4 regions of the Arthrobacter sp. NicSoilC5 genome follow, and region 3 is predicted to be linked to each of the others. Evidence: riboswitches for the same ligand, from Rfam matches in the RefSeq annotation. Region 3 holds a riboswitch; each other region holds the start of a gene.
What was found. A riboswitch is a leader RNA that binds a small molecule or an ion and turns the genes downstream of it on or off. The one in region 3 is predicted to bind thiamine pyrophosphate.
Positions count from the first base shown of each region.

Region 1 (5,748 bases), 340 kb from region 3:
GAGCCGCTGGAATCCTCCTTCACGGAAGACACCGCGATCATCCTAAGGTCGCTTGCCGACGATGGCCGCGGCGCCGCCGGCGGACATGTGGTGGCGCACTCCCAGGGGGCGATCCCCGCCATGATGGCCGCGGTGGAACGCCCGGACCTGGTCTTTTCCCTGACCCTGGTGGAACCGGCCTGCCTGTCGCTGACGGCGGAACTGCCGGCCACGGCCGCGCATATCAGCCTGATGCAGCCGCTTTTCGACGTCCGCCACCAGCTCAGTGACGACGACTTCCAGCGCGAATTCGTCCGCCGCGTCTACGCCACCGACCTCCAGCAGCCGGCCACCATCGAGGAAAAACGCTCCGCCCGCAGGCTGCGCCTTCAGGCGCCGTCCTGGGATGCGCCGCTGCATATTGTTCCCGGTGTCCCCACGCTGGTCCTGACCGGTGGCTGGGAGCCGCTTTATGAGGAAATTGCCGGGTACCTCAGGGAGACCGGTGCCCTGCACCGCGTTGCCGCGGGAGGGCACCGGCCCCAGGACTCCCTGGACGGGGACCGGGCCATCCGCCAGTTCATCAGCGGGGTCAGCCGAAGCCAGCCCGCCCGGGCGTCCTAGCTGCCGGCAGCGACCGTCGGTTCCGGCAGGTACACCTTGCCGCCCTTGGCCAGGAACTCCTGGCTCTTCTCCCGCATGCCGGATGCCATGTCCGCCAGTGCCGCCTGCGAGTCTGCCGACCCGTATTCGTCACGGATGTCCTGGCTGATCCGCATGGAGCAGAACTTGGGGCCGCACATGGAACAGAAGTGCGCCGTCTTGGCCGGTTCAGCGGGAAGCGTCTCGTCGTGGAACGCCTCCGCGGTCACAGGATCCAGGGACAGGGCGAACTGGTCGCGCCAGCGGAATTCGAACCGTGCCTTGGACAGGGCGTCGTCCCGTTCGTGCGCCCCCGGGTGGCCCTTGGCCAGATCCGCCGCGTGCGCCGCGATCTTGTAGGTGATGACACCCGTCTTGACGTCGTCCTTGTTGGGCAGGCCCAGGTGTTCCTTTGGCGTGACGTAGCAGAGCATGGCGGTCCCGTACCTGGCAATCTCGGTGGCGCCGATTGCCGACGTGATGTGGTCGTAGCCGGGAGCGATGTCGGTGACCAGCGGGCCCAGGGTATAGAAGGGCGCACCCTTGCACAGCTCCTGCTGCCGTTCCACATTCTCACGGACCAGGTGGAAGGGAACGTGGCCGGGCCCCTCCACCATCACCTGGACGTCGTACCCCCAGGCCCGCTGCGTCAGCTCGGCGAGCGTGTCCAGCTCCGCGAACTGCGCGGCGTCGTTGGCGTCCGCCGTGGAACCAGGGCGGAGGCCGTCACCCAGGGAGAAGGCGACGTCGTATTTGGCGAAGATTTCACACAGCTCGTCGAAGTGCGTGTACAGGAAGTTCTCCTGGTGGTGGGCCAGGCACCAGCCGGCCATGATGGAGCCGCCGCGCGAGACGATGCCGGTCACCCGGTTGGCCGTCAGCGGGACATAGCGGAGCAGCACGCCGGCGTGGATGGTCATGTAGTCCACACCCTGCTCGCACTGTTCGATCACGGTGTCGCGGAAGATCTCCCACGTGAGGGCGTTGGCCTCGCCGTTGACCTTTTCCAGCGCCTGGTAGATCGGCACCGTCCCGATCGGCACGGGGGAGTTGCGGATGATCCACTCCCGCGTGGTGTGGATGTCGTCGCCGGTGGAGAGGTCCATGACGGTGTCGGCACCCCACTGGGTGGCCCACTGCAGCTTGTCCACCTCCTCCGCGATGGAACTCGTCACCGCGGAGTTGCCAATGTTCGCGTTGATCTTCACCAGGAAAGCCTTGCCAATGATCATCGGCTCGGATTCCGGATGGTTGATGTTGTTCGGGATGATGGCCCTGCCGGCAGCAACCTCGCTGCGGACCAGCTCAACGTCGCAGTTTTCGCGCAGCGCCACGAAGCGCATTTCCTGCGTCACGATTCCCTGCCGGGCATAGTGTATCTGCGTCACCGTCCGGCCGTCGACGGCGCGGCGTGGCACCGGCTGTGCGCCCTTCCACTCCGCGGAGGCAGCACCGCGGCGCACGGCCGAGCGGCCGTCGTCGAGCAGGTTGCGCTCCCGGCCGCCGTAGGGTTCGGTGTCCCCGCGCGCGGCGATCCACTCTGCGCGGAAGGGCTGCAGCCCGCGGACGGGGTCGCTGCCGGGTCCGGCAGTCCGGTAGGTCCGGAAGGGTGCGTTCGGCTGGCCGTTGGGTGATGGTTCAAGGGAAATTTCCGTCACCGGTACCCGGATCCCGGACGCCTCATCCGCAAGGTAGGCGAGGGAATGGGACTTCAGGGACTGGGTTACCTGCGGAACGGATGTGTCGCCGGGCTCCCCGGCGGACGGCAGCAGGGCAGGGTTCAACTGCGTGTTTTGCGTACTCAAGGGAATACTCACTTCCTTCGCCGGCATTACCCGGACAGGTTCAACGGTCGCAGGCTGCGTCAGCCCGATCTCAGCCCCTGCAAGGGCACCCGTGTGGTCAGGAACGAAGCTACCACAGGCCCCTGAACCAGGCTTGTCATAATTGCGGTGCTAGCCTGACCGGGCATCGAAAGGAGCCCCATGGCAGACATCATCCACTTCCGTGGACCCGTCCTGACCGCGCCGGACCGGGTGCGGCATGGACTTTGGTCGGTGGACGGAAGGCTCACGTTCAACAAGCCGGACACTCCTCCCGGCCGGGTACTCGACGGCTGGGTCCTGCCGGGCTTCGTGGACGCCCACTGCCACATCGGCCTGGGCCCCGCGGGCCCCGTGGAGCCCGCAGCCGCCAGGGACCAGGCGCAGGCGGACCTCAACGCCGGAACCCTCCTGGTCCGGGATGCCGGCTCGCCGGCGGATACCCGCTGGATGCAGGGTGGCAGGGACTTCCCGGTGTTGATCCGTGCCGGGCGCCATATCGCCCGGACGCGCCGTTACCTGCGCGGCTTCGCTGAGGAAGTTGAACCGGACGGCCTCGTGGAGGCCGTCCGCAAGCAGGCGCGCGACGGCGACGGCTGGGTCAAGCTGGTGGGTGACTGGATTGACCGCAGCGCCGGTGACCTGGCGCCATCGTTTCCCGCCGCCGTCGTCCGCGATGCCGTCCAGGCGGCGCACGACGAAGGCGCCAGGGTGACGGCGCACTGCTTCGCCGAAGACACCCTGGACCAGGTGCTGGACGCCGGCATCGACTGCGTCGAGCACGCCACCGGGCTCCTGTCCCGCCACCTGCCCCGGTTCGTGGAGCAGGGCGTACCGATCGTGCCCACGCTCATCAATATCGCCACCTTCCCCGACATTGCCGCCCAGGCGGACGCGAAATTCCCGCGCTATGCAGCCCACATGCGCGCCTTATGGGAACGCAGGCTCGAGCGGGTGGCGGAAGCCCACGCAGCGGGTGTGCGCATCTTTGCCGGCACCGATGCCGGCAGCGTGATCCGGCACGGCAGGATCACCGACGAAATCCTCGCCCTGCACGGCGCCGGCCTCCCCATGGACGCGGCCCTCGACTCCGCCTGCTGGGCAGCACGCAGTTGGCTGGGAGCGGATGGAGTGGAAGAGGGGGCCCGCGCCGACGTCGTCGTATGCCGGGAAGATCCGCGGGCTGTACCGGAGACCATTACGGCGCTGGAGCACGTGGTGCTGGGCGGGCGGATCATTCGCTGACAAACGGTTCCCGGGGACTTGGAATAAATTGAAGCTTCAAGTAATTTTAATAGGTGACAGGCCGCCAATGGGACGGCCGCCAATGCAAGGAGCCTTCAATGACCGCATCAGCCAGCAGCCAGGATCTTCTTCCTGCCGACCTCGCCATGGGCACCGTGATGCTCAAGGTGGGCGACATGAAGGTCATGACCGACTACTACCAGCGTGCGCTGGGCCTTGAGGTGGTGGCAGAGCAGGACGGCGGGCTCTACCTTGGCCGCCTGGGCCGGCCGTTGGTCCACCTTGCGCCGGCTCCCGGACTGCACCTTCCCGGCAGGGGAGAGGCGGGCCTGTTCCACACCGCGCTGCTCTTCGAGGACCAGGCCTCCCTGGCCGCGACCGTCGCCACTGCTGCCCAGTACGAGCCGCGGGCCTTCACGGGCAGTGCCGACCACCTGGTCAGCGAAGCCTTCTACTTCACCGACCCCGAGGGCAACGGCATCGAGCTGTACTGGGACCGCCCCCGCAGCAACTGGTCCTGGAACGGGACCGACGTGGTCATGGACAGCCTGGCGCTCCCGCCGCAGCGCTACCTTGAGCAGTACCTCACCGAGGAGTCCCTGGAAGGCCAGCGGCAGACGGCGGCCGGCGTAGGCCACGTCCACCTCCAGGTTGGCGATGTGCAGACCGCCCGCGACTTCTATGTGGGAACGCTCGGTTTCGAAAAGACCGCGGGTTGGCACGGGCAGGCACTGTTCGTCTCCGCAGGCCGCTACCACCACCACATGGCCATGAACGTCTGGAACAGCCGCGGCGCAGGTCCGCGCAAGGACACCCTTGGGCTGGGTGAGGTGCTCATCGAGGTTCCGTCAGGGGACGACGTCGGGGCGCTGACCGACCGCCTGAAGGTTGCCGGGGTGCCCGCCCACCACACCGGTTCGGAACTCAGGTTCGAGGACCCGTGGCGGAACCGGATCCGCGTGGCCGTCCGCTGATTGATCCCGCCCCGGGCCGCACTGCGCGGGCGGCCCGCGGGTGTGCGCCGGCCGCCCCGCAGCTACTAGGCTAATCCCGTACGGCCGGGCGGCAGGCAGCGCCCGGCGCGCAGCTCCGCCAACGGAAGAAGGGCACCAGCCATGGGCTTCACCGAGATCTTTGTCGCCACCCATGACGCCGCGCTGAAACGCGCCGGCCTCCTTGATGAAGGACGCGGCTCCGCGGACGGCGCAGCTGCCGGCCAGGCCGTGCGGATCCAGGGCATTAGCGACTTCGAGGTGGAGCAGCTCGGCGATCTTGCCGGGACGGCCGTCCACGCCGGCGGGGCCGATTATGAGCTGACCATGGTCGATGTCGCCAGCGACTCCCTCCTTGCCGTTCCGCCGGCAATGGTCCGGGCTCTGGCCGACCTGCTCACCTATGAAACCGAGGGCGAAGGCAACGTCCTTGACGACGTGGCGGAGCAATGGGCCGCCCAGGAGGACATGCCGTTTGATGCCGCCCAGGCGCGGACGTACGTGCAGCAGCTGGCGGAACTTGCTGCCGGAATCGACGATTCCGAACGTACCGGGCTGTACGTCTGGTCCGCCTGACCCTTCCCGGCCCGTTTTCGGAACTGCCCTGCGGGCCGCAGGCAGTCTTCGGGCGGCCTGCGGCGCCACGGACGGCAGTGCCAAGTCGAAATAACAGCGCTCATCTGGCACAATAAACAGGTACTCGATCTGCGTGGCCCCTCTCTCCGCGTCCGGATCCTGTCCTTCGAGCCCGCAAGTATGGCCCGCCCCACGGGTGCAGAACGCCGGGTTCACCCCTTTTCTGAAACAGGAGTGACCACAAAAGTGGCCGTAAAGATTCGCCTTAAGCGCTTCGGCAAGATGCGCGCCCCGTACTACCGCATCGTCGTCGCGGACTCACGCACTAAGCGTGACGGCCGCGCCATCGAGGAAATCGGCAAGTACCACCCCACCGAAGAGCCCTCGTTCATCGAGGTCAACTCCGAGCGTGCACAGTACTGGCTGTCCGTCGGCGCCCAGCCGTCCGAGCAGGTTGCCGCGATCCTGAAGATCACCGGTGACTGGCAGAA
Region 1 is NZ_AP024660.1:1,161,748-1,167,495, reverse strand. Features, by position in the region: gene LDO22_RS05520 (alpha/beta hydrolase) at 1-603, shown strand, start outside; gene thiC (phosphomethylpyrimidine synthase ThiC) at 600-2,405, opposite strand; TPP riboswitch at 2,422-2,529, opposite strand; gene LDO22_RS05510 (amidohydrolase family protein) at 2,607-3,689, shown strand; gene LDO22_RS05505 (VOC family protein) at 3,788-4,663, shown strand; gene LDO22_RS05500 (hypothetical protein) at 4,805-5,257, shown strand; gene rpsP (30S ribosomal protein S16) at 5,504-5,748, shown strand, end outside.
Region 1: it holds a riboswitch for thiamine pyrophosphate, as region 3 does, so the genes downstream of both, thiC (phosphomethylpyrimidine synthase ThiC) here and LDO22_RS06985 (FAD-dependent oxidoreductase) in region 3, are expected to answer to the same signal.

Region 2 (5,748 bases), 460 kb from region 3:
GAGCACGCCGGTGTGATTGTCCGTACCGCGGCCGAGGGCGCTTCCGAGGAAGAGCTGACGCACGACATCAACCGGCTTCGCGCCCAGTGGGAGGGCATCGAAAGCCAGTCCGCGTCCACCAAGATCCTGGCTCCCGAGCTGCTCTACGGCGAACCCGATCTGACCATCAAGGTGGTCCGCGACGTCTTCAACGAGGACTTCTCCAAGCTCATCGTTTCCGGTGAGGAAGCCTGGGACACCATCGAGGCCTACGTCACCTATGTGGCGCCGGACCTTGTGGGCCGCCTTGAGAAGTGGACCAAGGACCAGGACATCTTCGCCGCCTGGCGCATCGACGAGCAGATCCACAAGGCGCTTGAACGGAAGGTCTTCCTGCCCTCCGGCGGCTCCCTGGTGATCGACCGTACCGAGGCGATGACCGTGGTGGACGTCAACACGGGCAAGTTCACCGGCAGCGGCGGCAACCTTGAGGAGACCGTCACCAAGAACAACCTTGAGGCAGCCGAGGAAGTGGTGCGCCAGCTGAGGCTGCGCGACATCGGCGGCATCATCGTGATCGACTTCATCGACATGGTGCTCGAATCCAACCGCGACCTGGTCCTGCGCCGACTGGTGGAGTGCCTGGGCCGTGACCGGACCAAGCACCAGGTGGCCGAGGTCACCTCGCTTGGCCTGGTCCAGATGACCCGCAAGCGCATGGGCACCGGACTGCTGGAAGTCTTCGGCGAACAGTGCGAGGCCTGCGCCGGCCGTGGCGTTGTGACCCACGACGATCCCGTGGAGCACCGCCGCGCCAACATCGTTGCCGCCGAGCACCACGTCCAGCGCACCGACAACCGGCCCGAAGCCCGCGCGGAAGCCCGTCCGGAAGGGCAGCGGAACGACAATACCCAGCCCGGCGTGCGTACTGAACGCAAGCGGCGGCGCGGACGCGGCGGGCAGCAGCCCGAAGCGGCCCCGGCACCTGCCGTCCACGTGCACACGGTCCAGCCGGACCCGTCGGACGCCGAGCGGCACGCCAAGGCGGAGGCCACCAGGCTTGCCCTGGCGAACATTGCCGCTGCGGCCCACGCTGCCCACCTGCATGACGATGAGGTGGCGGCAGCCCGGCAGGTGCCTTCCGTAGAGCCTGCGCCGGCGCCCGTCGAGGAGAAGCACGACGCCGATGCCCCGGCACGTCCTGCGGCTGTCCTGACGTTCGGCGGCGAGGAAGTCCCGCTTCCGTTCGTGGAGCATGCTGAGGAACAGCATCCCCTGCCCGCCCTCACCCTGGACCGGCTCGCGGAAGCGTTCGCCCACCTTGGGCAGCCGGCTTCCCCTGTGGAGAACGCGCCTGCCAAGACCGCCGAGGCCGTGAAGGTGCCGGAGGCTGCGGCGCCGGAACGGCAGCACGACGGCGGGGGAGCGGAAGCCCGCGCCGCCGCAACGGAAGCTGCAGCCGGAAAGGACTACTCCGACCACACGCTGGAGCAGTCGCGGCAGCGCAGGCCGCGGCGCCACCGTGCCGCCAGCCGTGCCCAGGGTGCCGCCAACGAGACCGCCGTCCAGCATCACGAAAACGTCCAGGCGGCAGGCGCAGGCCATTCGCACGCGGCCAAGGCTCCCGAACCCGTGAAGCCCCAGCAGGCACCGGCGGAACCGGGCAAGGCGCCCGAGGAACCCATCATCCTCGGCGTGGGTGTGCCTGCCTCGGAGCTCTAGGCGCAGGAGTTACCGGCCAAACGGCCACGCAGTAAGGAATCCCCGTCCTGCGGACGATTCACCCGGGAAGCACCGTGGGAATCGGCCGTGTGGCGGGGATTCCTGCTGCTGCGAGGTTGTTGTTTCCTTGACCCGAGGGCTGTCATCCTTTCCTCCTGGTGCGGCCTACGGGCTAGGGTGGAAACCGACACGGGGTGCCGCGCAGAAGGCCGGCTGAGATCCAGACCCGTTGAACCTGTCCGGCTAGTACCGGCGAAGGGATGTCTCTTGTCTTCGACCCTTTCCATGCCCCTTCCTGCTGCCTCCGGCGTTCCCACCGCGCTGCCCCCGGGCCGGGACGTCCCGCGGGTCCTCTCGATCGCGGGCTCCGACCCGTCCGGTGGCGCCGGCATCCAGGCCGACCTCAAAAGCATTGCCGCCCACGGCGGATACGGTATGGCTGCCATCACCGCCCTGACGGCACAGAACACCCGTGGCGTGCAGGCTGTCCACGTTCCTCCGGCCGCTTTCCTCGCCGAACAACTGGACGCGGTCAGCGACGATATCTCCATCGACGCGGTCAAGATCGGCATGCTGGGCGACGAGAGCGTCATCCGCACTGTCCGGCATTGGCTGGAGAAGGTGCGCCCCGCCGTCGTGGTCCTCGACCCCGTGATGGTGGCCACCAGTGGTGACCGGCTGCTGAAGGAATCCGCGGAGGCTGCCCTCCGCGAACTGCTGCCCCTGGCGCACCTCATCACTCCCAACCTTCCGGAGCTTGCCATGCTGGTGGGCGGGGACCCTGCCGGGACCTGGCCGGCGGCGCTGGACCAGGGAAGGCGCCTTGCCGAAGCCACCGGAGCCACCGCGCTGGTCAAGGGTGGCCACCTCGCGGGTGCAGACTGCCCGGACGCGCTGGTCAACACGGCCGGCCTCCTGTCCCAGGAAGTGGTGGAAGTGCACGGCAAACGAATTTCCACCCGCAACAGCCATGGCACCGGCTGCTCCCTGTCCTCCGCGATGGCCACCGTCCAGGCACGCCTTGGGGACTGGGAGGCATCGCTCCTGACGGTCAAGCCATGGCTGGCCGGCGCCCTTGAGAACTCGGAGCAGCTTGAGGTGGGCCAGGGCAACGGCCCCGTGCACCATTTCCACCATGTGCGGCCGGCCCCCGCGGAAGGCGCTTTCGCTGCCCGGCTGTGGACGGAAGCCCAGCAGGACGTGGCGGACATCTACGCCCTGGACTTCATCCGCGGCCTGGCCTCCGGAGACCTTGCTGAGAAGGACTTTGCCTACTACCTGGCGCAGGATGCCCTGTACCTGAACGGCTACTCCCGCGTCCTCGCCCGGGCCAGTGCCCTGGCCCCCTCCGAAGCGGAGCAGCTGTTCTGGGCCGGATCCTCGCAGCAATGCCTGGAGGTGGAGTCGGAGCTGCACCGCTCATGGCTCAGCACCCGCCCTGCCCAGGGCGGACTTGGCCCCGTCACCAAGGCCTACGTGGACCACCTCACTGCAGCGTCGGCGTCGGGAAGTTACGCCGTCCTGGCCGCCGCTGTTCTGCCCTGTTTCTGGCTCTACGCCGAGGTAGGGGAAAAGCTGCACGCCCAGTTCCTCGCCTCGGGAGCGCCTGACGGCCACGCCTACGCAGCCTGGCTCCGGACCTACGCCGACGAGGGCTTCGCCGAAGCCACCCGGCGGGCCATCGCCATCGTGGACGCGGCAGGGCGGAAGGCCTCCGACCATGAACAGGCGGCGATGGTGACCGCCTTCAGGCAGTCCTGCCGCCTGGAAGTGGAATTCTTCGACGCGCCGAGGCTGCATGCCTGACCCCTGCGGGCAGCACCGCCGCTATTATGGAGGGGCATGGTTGCGGTGCTGCTTGTCGGGGTGTGGTTACTACCACAGCCGGGCCGCCGGAACCAGCCTCATTTGCGGCCGTAGATGGATTTAGCGTATTCTGGATCTTCGGTGCTTACGCCAACACTTGGGTTATGACCCCACGGCGTTGAGGCACAGCGAGAACCCTGGCTTTTCCGAGTCGGTTCCGCACGCAAATTTTGTAATAAACGTCGAGAGAAGTGAGTTCCCAAGTGGTGTACGCGATTGTCCGCGCAGGCGGCCGCCAAGAGAAGGTTTCCGTTGGAGACTTCGTTACCCTGAACCGCGTCGCCGGTGGAGCCGGCAGCACCATCGAGCTGCCCGCACTGCTCCTGGTTGATGGTGACAAGGTCACCTCCGCCGCCGCTGACCTGGCCAAGGTAACTGTTACGGCTGAAATCCTCCAGGACCTGCGTGGTCCTAAGATTGTCATCCAGAAGTTCAAGAACAAGACCGGCTACAAGAAGCGCCAGGGTCACCGCCAGGAACTGACCAAGGTCAAGATCACCGGCATCAAGTAACCACCGGTTACTGTTCAGGTATTTCAACAGATTCCCCAGAATTTAGAGGCAGGCATTTCAGATGGCACATAAAAAGGGCGCGAGCTCCACTCGCAACGGTCGCGATTCCAACGCTCAGTACCTCGGCGTCAAGCGCTTCGGCGGCCAGGTAGTTTCCGCAGGCGAGATCATCGTCCGCCAGCGTGGCACCCACTTCCACCCGGGCGCCGGCGTTGGCCGTGGCGGCGACGACACGCTGTTCGCACTGACCCCGGGCGCCGTTGAGTTCGGCACCCGCCGCGGTCGTCGCGTCGTCAACATCGTTGCTGCTGCAGCTGCAGAGTAACAACCAGTTCTGAAGCGGTGGAGCGGGCCTGAGGGTCCGCTCCACTGTTCTTTTAACCGCATTACAATCGATGTGGCGTCCGCGGGCGCCCATCTAAACAGCATTTGAGGAGATCCACGTGGCCAGCTTTGTAGACCGGGTAGTCCTGCACGTATCCGGTGGAACCGGCGGCCACGGATGCGTCTCCGTCCACCGCGAGAAGTTCAAGCCGCTGGGCGGGCCCGACGGCGGCAACGGCGGCAACGGCGGCGACGTCATCCTCCGGGTGGACCACCAGACCACCACCCTCCTCGACTACCACCACGCACCCCACCGGCACGCCAGCAACGGCGGACCCGGCATGGGCGACTGGCGCGGCGGAAAGAACGGCGAGACCCTCGTGCTGCCGGTGCCGGACGGCACCGTGGTCAAGACCAAGGACGGTGAAGTCCTGGCGGACCTCGTCGGCGAAGGTACCGAGTTTGTGGCAGCCGCCGGCGGCATCGGCGGCCTGGGCAACGCGGCCCTCTCCTCCCAGAAACGCCGTGCCCCGGGCTTCGCGCTGCTGGGCATCGAGGGGGATTCCCGGGACATCGTCCTGGAACTGAAGTCCATTGCCGATATCGCCCTGGTGGGCTTCCCGTCCGCCGGCAAGTCCAGCCTGATCGCGGCCATGTCCGCTGCGCGCCCCAAGATTGCCGACTACCCGTTCACCACCCTGGTTCCCAACCTGGGCGTGGTGCAGGCCGGCGAAGTGCGGTTCACCATCGCCGATGTTCCTGGCCTCATCGAAGGCGCCAGCGAGGGACGGGGACTGGGCCACAACTTCCTGCGCCACGTTGAGCGCTGCGCGGCCCTGGTCCACGTACTCGACTGCGGCACGCTGGAATCCGACCGTGACCCGCTCACGGACCTCGCCATCATCGAAGGTGAGCTCGAGAAGTACGCCGTCGACATGAGCTACGCGGGCCAGGACGGCGAAGTGGTTCCCCTGAACCACCGCCCGCGGCTGGTCGCGCTGAACAAGGTGGACCTGCCCGACGGCAAGGACATGGCCGAGTTCGTGCGCCCGGAACTCGAGTCGCGCGGCTACCGCGTCTTCGAGGTGTCCGCCACCAGCCATGAGGGCCTGCGCCAGCTCGGTTTCGCCATGGCGGAGATCGTCAAGGCCGCCCGCGACGCGGTGGCGGCGGCCCCGCCCAAGGTACAGCCCGTGGTGCTGCGTCCGCGCGCCGTCAACGAAGCCGGGTTCAAGATCCGCCGCGAGGAAAAGAACCTGGAGCCGCTGTTCCGCGTCCTGGGCGAAAAGCCCGAGCGCTGGGTCAAGCAGACCGACTTCACCAACGAAGAGGCCATCGGCTACCT
Region 2 is NZ_AP024660.1:1,041,361-1,047,108, reverse strand. Features, by position in the region: gene LDO22_RS04855 (Rne/Rng family ribonuclease) at 1-1,701, shown strand, start outside; TPP riboswitch at 1,882-1,979, shown strand; gene thiD (bifunctional hydroxymethylpyrimidine kinase/phosphomethylpyrimidine kinase) at 1,987-3,507, shown strand; gene rplU (50S ribosomal protein L21) at 3,771-4,079, shown strand; gene rpmA (50S ribosomal protein L27) at 4,141-4,404, shown strand; gene obgE (GTPase ObgE) at 4,523-5,748, shown strand, end outside.
Region 2: it holds a riboswitch for thiamine pyrophosphate, as region 3 does, so the genes downstream of both, thiD (bifunctional hydroxymethylpyrimidine kinase/phosphomethylpyrimidine kinase) here and LDO22_RS06985 (FAD-dependent oxidoreductase) in region 3, are expected to answer to the same signal.

Region 3 (5,748 bases):
CAATTCACTCACAGGGGAGTTTCCTTATTCATTTGGGCAATGGCGCTGCCTGCTCAACGGGCCGGCCCATGGCTGGCCGCTCCGGAGCACGCTCAGGCGCGCAAGCGATTCCAGTGGAAGCCGATCGCGGGCTATCTAAATGCTGGCACTGGTGACCAACGGGTACATCTCAAGATCGCGTAGGGGCGGGCTTGTTGGTTTCAAATCAAGGAAATCAACGACCGGGCATCCAGTTCTACCCCTCCAGTCTAGCCGTACAGGCGCGGAAACACGGTTTCGGCCCGCCCAGGCGGCCCGCCGGCCCGTCAGGAAACGAGTTCGAAGTGGATCTGCCGGGTGGTGATGTCCGAGGAAACCAGCCGGACGCGGACCTTGGTACCGGACTCCAGTTCGCCCGCGCAGCGTGCAGTCACCGCAGGTTCGGCGATCTGGATGATCCCCGAACTTCCGTTCCCGTTGCCGTTGCCGTTTTTCCCGTTCCCGTTTCCATTCTTGCCATTCCCGTTGCCGTTTCCGTTCTGCGGCTTGGATCCGGAAATGACGATCGCATCAAACTCCTGCCCGATGTGGTTCAGCAGCAGCGCCGCTTCCACGGTGTCCAGGGCCAGGCGTTCCATGCGGGAGGCCAGCTGGTCCGATCCCGCCATGATGCCCGGGAGCAGCGGCAGGGCCTCCCGCGCCCAGCCAGGAACGTCGCCGCCGTTGCTCAGGGCCTCGCAAATGACCAGCACGAAGCGGTCCACCAGGCGGCGCAGCGGCGCGGTGGTGTGGGCATAGGCTGCGCCGATGGCCGACTGGATGCCGTCTTCCGGGACAGTGCCGTCGAAAGCTGTGTAGGACGCGCCACGGAACAGCATGCCGGCTGAGTGCATGATGGCCAGCTGCCGCGGATCGGTGGGATCGAGGGACCGGAGGTACTCGCCGTAGCTGACCTCCCCGTCCCATGGCCTGCCCAGCACCTCGGTCTGCAGCCGGAAATGCCGCAGGGACCGTTCATCCGGGGCAGGCATGGTGCGCAGGATGCCCACTTTGCCCTCCAGCATCAGCTGCGCGGCGGCCATTCCGGTCATCAGCGAAATCTGTGCATTCCAGTCCTCCACGGGAAGCTGCGGAACAGCGTCGATCCGGTAGCCGCCGTCGGGCAACTGGACGATCTCCTGCTCAGGCATGTTCAGGCTGGCGCCCCCGCGTGCCCGTTCCAGCGCCACCCGCTTCAGTCCCACCTCGCGGAGGAGGCCCAGTACGGGGGAGGCAGTCCCGGCGTCGAGATCGGCCTGGGCGCCTTTGTAGCTGAGCTTGTCACGGCTGATGACCCGCGCCCTCCGGACGCCCACGGACAGCACTGTCGCGTCGCCGTCGAGCGTGAAGTCCCAGACGAAAGCCGAACACTCCTGGCCGGGCAGCAGGCTTCCGGCGCCCTCGCTGATCACCTCGGGGTGCAGCGGGATCCGGCCGTCCGGGGCGTAGAACGTCTGTCCGCGGCGCCGCGTCTCGGCGTCCAGCGGGCCGCCCGGAGCAACAAACGCCGGAACGTCGGCGATGGCGTACATGACCCGGTAGCCGTTTCCGTCCGGTTCGATGAACACTGCCTGGTCCAGGTCCGTGGACGACGCCGGATCGATGGTCACGAATCCGACGGCGGTCAGGTCGTAGGACGGCAGTTTCAGCGCGGCGACGGCGGCGCGGGCGTCTTCCACTGCTTCGGCGGGGTACGGTCCCGGCAGTTCAAGTTCCGTCCGCAGCAGGCCCAGCGCCTCTTCCAGGGCGTTCTTGTGGTCATGGACGTTGGGGGCCAACCGATGATGTGACACAAAAATCAGCGTATCCCCAAGTCCCGGAATTAAGCAGGCTCAGGAGCCGGTGCCGTCCAGCGCGTCGAGAAGGGAGGCGGCGGCGGCTGCGGGGTCGGGTGCTTCGGTGATGGCGCGGACCACCACGATCCTGCCGGCACCGGCCTCCACCACGTCACGGACGTTTCCGTGGTCGATGCCGCCGATGGCAAACCATGGCACGGGATCTCCGGCCTGCCGGGAGGCTTCGGCGGCATATGCCACCAGTTCAGGGCCGACGGCGGCCCTGCCGGGTTTGGTGGGCGTGGCCCAGACCGGACCCACACAGAAGTAGTCCAGCCCGGACGGCCCCACCGTTGCGGCCAAAGCGGCGTCCACCTGGTCAGTGGTGTGGCTGGAGAGCCCAATGGCCGCGTTGCCGTTGACCAGCGTCCGCGCTGCCGGCAGCGGAAGGTCCTTCTGGCCGATGTGGAACACCGGCGCCCCGGACAGCACGGCGATGTCCGCACGGTCGTTGACGGCCCACAGCCGGCCATGGCGTACCGCTGTTTCCTTCAGGACCGCCAGGAGGTCCAGTTCCTCTGCGGCTTCGATGGTCTTGTCGCGCAGCTGGATGATGTCCACGCCGCCGGCAAACGCGGCGTCAACGAAGTCCGCGAAATCGCCGCGCGCAGTCCGTGCGTCGGTGCAGAGGTACAGGCGCGCTGCCTTGAGGGCGTCAATGTGGCCGGCGTTGGCAACTTCGGCGGGGAGGGCAGCGGAGGCTGGGGCGTGGGGGCCGGCGGGCAGGGATGAGGCGGACACATTCATGCCTGCAAGCCTAGTTCCTCTAAACTGGGCTGGTACTGCGGGAGCCCGCGGCAGCTGTCATAAAGCGCCGGGCTGAGAGGGCGTCAGAGCCGACCGCTTGACCTGATCCGGTTAATGCCGGCGTAGGGAAGGAACCACATGCGCAACCCCGTTGACAGTCTCCCCGGGCCCGAAGGCGCCAGCGCAAACTCCACTGTCCGGGCCGACGTCGCCGTCATCGGCGGGGGAGTGGTGGGCCACGGCATCGCCTGGGAGGCGCAGCGTTCCGGACGCTCCGTTGCCCTGATCGACGACGCACCCGGAAACGGTGCCAGCTGGGCCGCCGCGGGCATGCTGGCCCCGGTCAGCGAACTGCACTACCAGGAGGAGGACCTCCTGGAACTGATGCTTGAGGCGTCGTCCCGCTGGCCAGGGTTCGCCGCGGGGATCGCCGGCGCGACGGGGGCGGATTGCGGATACCTGACGACGCCGACACTCGCCGTGGGTGCCGACGCCGCGGACCGCCGCGCGCTGATGGACCTCCGCGCGGTACAACAGGCCAACGGACTGGGGGTGGAGCCCCTGGCCGTGCGCGAAGCCCGCAAACGCGAGCCGCTCCTCAGCCCCGCCATCGCCTGTGCCCTGGACACACCCGCGGACCACCAAGTGGACCCCCGGCGCCTGGTGGCGGCCCTGCGGCTGGCCCTCGCGGGCGTTGCACTGACGTCCCCGGAGCTGGCCGCCGCGGGCGCGGTGGACGGGTATGCCGTGCCGGACCGGGCCACCGGCCTGCTGTGGGAGGGCGGAACGGTTGCCGGTGCCAGCCTCGCCGGCGGCGGCACCGTCCTGGCAACGGAAACCATCGTGGCCAACGGCCTGCAGGCAGGGGACCTTGGCGGCCTGCCCGACGGCCTCGACCTGCCACTGCGCCCAGTCCACGGGGACATACTCCGTCTCGCCGTTCCGCAGCACCTCCAGCCCCTGGTGACCTCCACGGTTCGTGGGCTGGTGCACGGAGTCCCCGTCTACATCGTCCCCCGGCAGGACGGGACCGTGGTGATCGGGGCAACCCAGCGCGAGGACGCGCTCTCCGATGCCGTGAGCGCCGGAGGCGTCTACCAGCTGCTGCGGGACGCTCAGGCGCTGGTGCCCGCCGTCGCTGAACTGGAACTGCTCGAGTGCACCGCCCGGGCCCGCCCCGGTACCCCCGACAACGCGCCCCTGCTGGGCCGCGTGCCGGTGGATCCGGGGTCCGGAAACCCTGCCGCCGGGCATGTCCCGGGACTCATCATCGCCACCGGGTTCTTCCGGCACGGCGTCCTGCTCACCCCCGCCGCAGCCGCCATCTGCACGGCACTGCTGGACGGGACATCAGATTCCCGCTGGTCGCCCTTCAGCCCGGAGCGGTTCTCCCGGCCGGCGGCAGCCGCCACCACACCCCACATCAAGGAGACAGCGTGAACATCACCCTGAACGGAAACACGCACGAGGTGGCCGACGGCGCCTCCATCACCACGCTCGTCAGCCAAGTCACCGGACGCCCGCTGGCACCCAACGGACAGGCGACGGACGGCGGGAAACTGGGCGTCGCCGTCGCACATAATGCCCAGGTGGTGCCGCGGAGCCAATGGTTCGCCACCGCGCTCGCCGAGGGCGACGATATTGAACTTGTCACTGCAGTACAGGGAGGCTGACGCCATGACCGAAACCAGCACCATCAACCCCGCCGGAAACGCGGGCGCCGCCGACGCCCTGGTGATTGACGGCGTCGCCCTCGGATCCCGGCTCATCATGGGCACGGGCGGGGCACCCAGCCTGGACGGCCTGGGCGCAGCGCTGCTGGCCTCCGGCACCGCCCTGACCACGGTGGCCATGCGCCGGTACTCCACTGCTGAAACCGGTTCGCTGTTCCAGCTGCTGGTGGACCATGGGATCCGCGTGCTGCCCAACACGGCCGGCTGCTTCACGGCCAGGGATGCGGTCCTGACCGCCGAACTGGCGCGGGAGGCCCTGGAGACCGACTGGGTGAAACTGGAGGTCATCGCCGACGAGCAGACCCTCCTGCCGGACGCCGTGGAACTCGTGGACGCCACGGAGCAGCTGGTCAACCGCGGGTTCAAGGTCTTCGCCTACACGAATGACGACCCCGTGCTTGCGTTGCGGCTGGAGAACCTCGGCGCCACCGCCGTCATGCCGCTGGGCGCCCCGATCGGCACCGGACTGGGGATCCTGAACCCGCACAACATCGAGCTGATCGTTTCCCGCGCGTCGGTGCCGGTGGTCTTGGATGCAGGCATCGGCACGGCGTCAGACGCCGCGCTGGCCATGGAGCTGGGCTGCGACGCCGTCCTGCTGGCCACGGCAGTGACGCGTGCCCAGAACCCCGCGCTCATGGGCGAGGCGTTCAAGCACGCAGTGATCGCCGGCAGGATGGCCAGGGCCGCCGGGCGCATCCCGCGCCGGGAGCACGCCCTTGCCTCCTCTGCGATGGAGGGCCGGGCGGAGTTCCTCTGACCCCCGTCATACAGGTGTGGCCACCGCCCGGATGGGTGGTGGCCACACGCGTTTGTACTGCCCTGCCGGCGGTCAGCGCCGCAGAATAACAGTCAGGCGTTCCGTGTCGCGGCGGGCGCGGGTACGGCCCAGGTAGACGACGGCGGCGATGGCCGCAGCTACTCCCAGGACCATGGGCAGGACCCACGGAAGCCACGTGGTCCCCGGCAAGTAGCCGAAGCCCGCAGTCATCAGGATGATCCAGGCCAGCGCCGCAACACCCGCGGCAACACCGGCCGGAACTGCCGCACCGTATTTGGCATGCCGCTTGTCATTGGCCCAGACGACGAAGCCGGCGGCGACGGTTGCCAGCACCACGATGGTCAGCGAAAGCATGGATCTCCTTGGGAAACTGCGGTGGCCCGGGGACGGGCAGAGGGTGAAACGGGCCGGACTAGAACTGGCCGAAACCTACGCGCCGGACCTCCTCGGCACCGATTTCCACGTATGCCAGTGCGTTGCCCGGAACAATGATCAGGCGTCCTTTGTCATCCTTCAGGCGCAGTTCGCTGCCCTCATTAATGGCTTCGCCAACAACCTTGGCCACCGTCTCCGCATCCTGGGTTGATTCCAGCACGATTTCGCGGCCAACGTTCTGAACGCCGATCTTAATTTC
Region 3 is NZ_AP024660.1:1,502,880-1,508,627, reverse strand. Features, by position in the region: gene LDO22_RS07000 (DEAD/DEAH box helicase) at 1-12, opposite strand, end outside; gene LDO22_RS06995 (RNB domain-containing ribonuclease) at 306-1,811, opposite strand; gene thiE (thiamine phosphate synthase) at 1,851-2,600, opposite strand; TPP riboswitch at 2,628-2,746, shown strand; gene LDO22_RS06985 (FAD-dependent oxidoreductase) at 2,739-4,040, shown strand; gene thiS (sulfur carrier protein ThiS) at 4,037-4,273, shown strand; gene LDO22_RS06975 (thiazole synthase) at 4,278-5,093, shown strand; gene LDO22_RS06970 (hypothetical protein) at 5,166-5,468, opposite strand; gene LDO22_RS06965 (DUF3107 domain-containing protein) at 5,527-5,748, opposite strand, start outside.

Region 4 (5,748 bases), 1.1 Mb from region 3:
GCCCCGGAAACCTGTTGTTCGGTGCCCTCCTGGCCGTGGGCGTGGCCCGGCTCTTCTACCTTCCGCCGGTGGAGCTCAGCGGCCGCTTCAATATCCTCTACGCCGTGCCCTTCGCGCTGGCCTTCGTGGGCAAGGTGGTGGTGGCCAGCGCCCAGGTGCTGTACCTGGCAACGGCCCGCGGACCCAAGGTGACCAACGCCGTCGTCGCGGTGAAGCTGAGGAGCCACCAGGACCTGATCGTCACCGCCACCGGCCATGTGATCTCCCTGATCCCGGGCTCGCTGGTGGTGGAGGTGGACCGTTCCACGTCCACCCTCTACCTGCACGCCCTCAACATCACCTCAAAACAGGACGTGGAGGGCCTGCGGAACGAAGTCCGTTCCATCGAAGCCGGCCTGATCCGCATCATGGGCAGCCGCGAGGAACTTGAAGAAGTGCGAATGGAGGCCACCGCATGATGAACGTTGTCCTGGCCGTCACGGCCGTCATTTTCTCGCTGGCCGCGGCGGGTGCCATCCTCCGGATCGCCCGCGGCCCGTCGCTGCTGGACCGTGTCCTGGCAGCCGACGTCCTGCTCGCCATCCTGGGCGGGGCGCTGTGCGTGGATATGGCAGTGAACCGGCACTTGAACAACCTGATGCTGGTGGTGGCCATCTCCATCATCGGGTTCATCGGGTCCGTGACGGTGGCCCGGTTCGTGGCGGACCGGAGGGTGAAGCCCAATGAATCCTGACTTTTCCGGGCCGGATGCCTGGATCGACGCTGTCTCGGCCGTGTTCATGGTGGTGGGCGCGCTCATGTCCCTGGGCGCGGCGATTGGCCTGCTGCGCTTCCCGGACCTGCTGAGCCGTATGCATGCCGCCACCAAGCCGCAGGTCCTGGGCCTGTTCCTGCTGCTGGCCGCCATTGGGCTGCAGATGCGGACCTGGTGGGTGTGGCCGGTCCTGGCTGTGGCATGGATCTTCCAGCTGCTCACGGTGCCCGTGTCCGCCCACATGGTGGGCCGGGCCGGATACCGCACCAAGCACCTGCACAGGGAGCTGCTCACGGCCGACGAGCTGGAAGCCGTGGTGCAAAAAGCCGCCGCCGAGACCGCCCTGGAGGACAGTTCCGACGACGGCCGGTAACGCTAAGCGAAGCTTTGGGCAGCTAGACGATGTCTTGCGTCTTGGCGAAGCGAGTGATGGCACGCTGGGTGCCGCGGTTGGCCAGGACCTGGATGATGGCACTGACAGACGCCGAGATCAGCGCGAAGGTCAAAGCAGACCGGAGGCTGGTGGGGACGTCCTCGTTCTTGCCGGTGGGTGCTTTCTGCCCCGTGGTCTTTTCCCAGATGGTGTTGACCAGCTTGGTGCCGGCCAGGCCTGCGCCGAGGCTCACGGCGGTCCCGAGCAGTTTGATGAGAAGGTTCATTGCTGGTACTCCTTGCGGGCGGAAAACGGACTGGTTCCAGCCTAGCCTCACACCCGGGCTGGTCCGGGCAGGGCGTGGCCGGCGGGCGGCTCTGTGGTCAGGCCGGGGGCTGGCCGGCCTTGGGTTCGGTGCGGAACTTGATCATCTTGTGGGTGCCGTCGCAATAGGGCTTGATGGCGGACGCCCCGCACCGGCACAGGGCGACGGTCCTCCGCTCCCTGGGCACGGCGTCGCCGGAAGGGGTAACGATCTCGAAGTCGCCCCTGACAATGAGGGGACCATCGGGGCACACCACGATTGAGCCGGGGGCGGGTTCCTGCTCCACGTCCGGCCGTGTTCCATGCTGTTCGGGGTTCATGCCTGCACCACATTCATCGTTGTTTCCGGTTTCCTCGGCGCCCAGCCGCTGCGGCTTCGCAGAATCGTCGTAGGCCTGCCGCGAGCTTGTCACGCTGCCGCCGGCACGGCCGCCCGGAGCGATGTTTCCCCGGCTTCCCAGGAGGACAGGAGGTGGGCGGAGACGCGGCCGTCGATCGCCATGACGGCGGTGGCGCCGAACAGGACGTCCGCAAGGAGCTTCGGCTCGGCTTCAACCAGGCCGCCGGCGAGGTCCCGCCCGGCAATCTGCTCATGCACGGCGTCGGCCTCCACATGCTCATCGAAGTAGTGGGTGACGTCCGCGGCGAAACCGTGCCGGCGGAATCCGTTGCCGTAGAAACGGTTGGGCTGGGATGAGGTCATTTCGTAGATGGCCAGGTGTCCGGTGATGGCCCCGCGGAGCCGCCGGTTCAGGCCGCACAGCGACATGAGGTTCACGGATGCGAGGGAGACGGCCGGGATGGTGTCGACGTAGGCGCCGTACCTGTCGTCCAGGCCCAGCCCGCGCATGGTCCGGGCAAACAGCGCGCTGTGCATCCGTTCCGGCCTGCCGCCGCCGTATTCGTCCGCCTGGATTTCCACGAGGGCAGCCTTCGCCCGGCCGGTGAGCCGCGGAATGGCCCAGGTGTGTGGATCGGCTTCCTTCAACTGGTACACGGACTTGTGGATCAGGAACTCTTTGAGCTGCTCCAGGCTTGCCTTCCGTGCGACAAAGCGGGAAACGCTGGGACCGGTGTCCATAGAGGCGAGGCCAAAAAGGACGTCGGCAACGGCATCGCTGGTCATGGCAATCCCGGCGGCCAGGTCGGCATCACCGGCGGCCTGGCGTGCGGCGGCACGAAGGGCGGCTTCGAAGGGTTCCTCGATCAGGCGCCGGACCCTGATCAGGGCAGGTTCCCACTCCCAGGCGTCGCTGACCCCGTCCAGGCCCGAATAATGCAGTTCGTAGAGGCAAAAGAGGGACAGCTGGATGTCTTCGCCGGCGATGATGTCACCGGTTCGGGCCACCTGCCCCGCGACCAGCCAATGCAGCCCGTCCAGCTCGGGCGTGGCTGCATCAGGGGCCTTGGACAGGGCCGCAAAGAGGGCGCTGCTGATGGGGCCTCTGGTGTCCGGGATTCTCATGGTGCTCCTTGGTTGCCGCGCCGGTTCCGGGAAGGGACGCCGAAGGTGCTCCCATTCCCTGTGGTGGTCGTACCCCGGGGACAACATAGTAAGCATGATTACTAATGAAAGCTAAGCGGCCTGGTGCCGCCTGGCATGTACGGGTGCTTGTCCCGCTGCGCCTGGTCAGCCAGGGCTGGTTGGCCGGCGCTACTCGTCCAGCGCCGACCCCAGGATGTCGCGCAGTGCCTCAACCACCAGTTCGTGGTCCTGCAGCTGCGGCAGTCCGGACACCGCCACGGAAGCCACCACCCCAACGCCCGTGACGTGGATCGGAAACGCGCCCCCGTGTGCCGCATAGCGGGACTGGTCGAACCAGGCGTTGTCCTCGATCCGGCCGCCGCCCAGCCGGCCACGCAGTCCCACCAGGAGGGAGGGTGCCTCGTACCGGAGGGCAGTGCGCTGCTTGGCCCGGATCCAGTGGCCGTTGTCAGGCGTGGCGCCAGGAAGTGCGACATGGAACAGCACCTGCTCACCCTTGGCGATGTCGATGGCGATGGGCAACGACCGCTCCTTGCCCAGTTCAACGAGGAGCAGGCCAAGGTTCAACGCATCGTCCAGCGAGAAGCCGGGGAACTGGAGCTCCCGGACCTCCGCCTCGATGCGGGCAATCTGCGCCTCCAGTGAGCCCTCCGGCTGGGCGTCGCTGGAATCAGGATCGAACCCGGTCACATCCGGTGGATTGGCGGTCATGGCCCTCAATCTACTCCTGCCAGGTGTAAACTTGACCACGCCCAACTGGGCGAAATTAACAGCGTTACCCAACCACAAAGCAACACTAAAAACGACAGGGGAGCGCCGCCGTCGGGCATCCTGGCACAGGCCGGGCACCGCAGGTGGGCGCTGAGAGTGCGGACAGCCGCAGACCCTCGAACCTGATCCGGTTAGTACCGGCGCAAGGGAGTCGAGTTCTCAAAGTGTCGCGGATGCACGGCCACAGGCCCGCAGCCGGGTCCACTTTCCCCTCCTGTTTCCCAGGAGGATCACATGAGTACTGCAGCAATCAAGAAGACCACCAGTAAGTCCTGGCGCGTCGTGGACATCGTCGTCGCCGCCCTGGTGGCCATCGCGGGCGGTGTCATCTTCTGGGCATGGGACCAGGGGGCCGCCGCACTGTCCGCCCCCATGAACGCCGCCTACCCGCCCCTGACCGGACTGCTCGCCGGCGGCTGGATGATTCCCGGGGTGCTGGGCATGCTCATCATCCGCAAGCCCGGAGCCGCCCTGTTCTGCGAGACCGTAGCCGCCACCGGCGAACTGCTGATGGGTTCCCAGTACGGCGCCTCGGTCCTGTTTTCGGGTTTCATCCAGGGCCTGGGCGCGGAAATCATTTTCGCGATCTTCGTCTACCGCAAGTTCAACCTGCCTGTATCGCTGCTGGCCGGCGCCGCGGCAGGGTTCTTCTGCGGCCTGAATGACTCGTTTGCCCCGTGGGGCTGGAACATTGCCTACTCCGGCGCGGACAAGCTCGCCTACATCGTGCTGACCACCCTTTCCGGGGCCATCCTGGCGGGCGCTTTGTCCTGGCTTGCCACCCGCGGCCTGGCCCGCACCGGCGTGCTGAGCTCCTTCGCGTCCCGTAAGGCTGCCACGGAGCCTGTCTTCTCCTGATGGCACCCTCCCAGGACGCCTCCGGCACGATCCAGCCTGCCGCCATCGCCGCCCGCGGCTGGGGATGGCGGCACGCCGGACGGGCCAAGCCCGCCGTCCACGGCCTTGACCTGGACATCGCCCCCGGGGAGCGGGTGCTCCTGCTGGGGCCCTCCGGCGCCGGAAAGTCCACGCTGCTGCACGCCCTTGCCGGCGTCCTGGGAGACATAAACGACGACGGCGAGGCAGGCGACGCCGACGAGTCCGGTTCGCTGCTGGTTGACGGAGCCCCGCCCCGGGCACGGCGCGGCCGCGCCGGTCTCATGCAGCAGGACCCGGAGACCCAGGTGGTCCTGTCGCGGGTGGGGGACGACGTCGCCTTCGGCGCCGAAAACCTTGCGGTGCCCCGCGACGCCATCTGGCCGCGCGTTCACGAGGCACTTGCCGACGTCGGGCTCGCCCACCTCCCGCTGGACCACCCGACGTCGGCCCTCTCCGGCGGCCAAAAGCAGCGCCTGGCGCTGGCGGGCATCCTGGCGATGCGTCCCGGACTGATCCTGCTGGACGAGCCCACCGCCAACCTGGACCCGGACGGCGTGCTGGAGGTCCGCGACGCCGTGGCCCGCTCCCTGGACAAAACCGGGGCGACGCTGGTGGTGGTGGAGCACCGGGTGTCCGTCTGGAAGGACCTCGTGGACCGGATCGTGGTCCTGCAGCCCGGCTCCGCCGCGGATCCTGCAGTGCTCCTGGACGGGCCGCCGGACCGCGTCCTTACGGAGGCGCGGAGCATGCTGGCCGCAGCGGGCGTCTGGGTGCCCGGGTATGTGCCGGCCACACGCGCCCGCGCCGCCGTCCCGGCTCCCGGTGCAGGCAGCCTCCTGCTGGCCGCGGAGCAGCTGGGCGTCTCCCGCGAACGCCCCCGCCGCAAAGGCTTCCGGAAGATCCCGCCGGTCCCGGTCCAGGAAGGCGTGTCCGCGCAGATCCGTGCCGGGCAGGCCCTTGCCATCACCGGCGCCAACGGTGCCGGCAAGTCCACGTTCGCGCTGACCCTCGCAGGGCTGCTTGAGCCGGTGTCCGGAAAAGTGTCCGCGACGCTGGACCTCAGCCGCGGTGCCGGCATCGACCCGTACAAGTGGAAGGCCGAGCAGCTGATTTCGCGGGTGGGCACGGTGTTCCAGGAGCCGGAGCACCAGTTCGTCACCG
Region 4 is NZ_AP024660.1:2,616,992-2,622,739, reverse strand. Features, by position in the region: gene LDO22_RS12350 (Na+/H+ antiporter subunit E) at 1-458, shown strand, start outside; gene LDO22_RS12345 (monovalent cation/H+ antiporter complex subunit F) at 455-733, shown strand; gene mnhG (monovalent cation/H(+) antiporter subunit G) at 723-1,127, shown strand; gene LDO22_RS12335 (DUF4235 domain-containing protein) at 1,150-1,413, opposite strand; gene LDO22_RS12330 (CDGSH iron-sulfur domain-containing protein) at 1,511-1,864, opposite strand; gene LDO22_RS12325 (iron-containing redox enzyme family protein) at 1,861-2,916, opposite strand; gene LDO22_RS12320 (heme-degrading domain-containing protein) at 3,106-3,648, opposite strand; TPP riboswitch at 3,735-3,875, shown strand; gene LDO22_RS12315 (ECF transporter S component) at 3,943-4,566, shown strand; gene LDO22_RS12310 (ATP-binding cassette domain-containing protein) at 4,566-5,748, shown strand, end outside.
Region 4: it holds a riboswitch for thiamine pyrophosphate, as region 3 does, so the genes downstream of both, LDO22_RS12315 (ECF transporter S component) here and LDO22_RS06985 (FAD-dependent oxidoreductase) in region 3, are expected to answer to the same signal.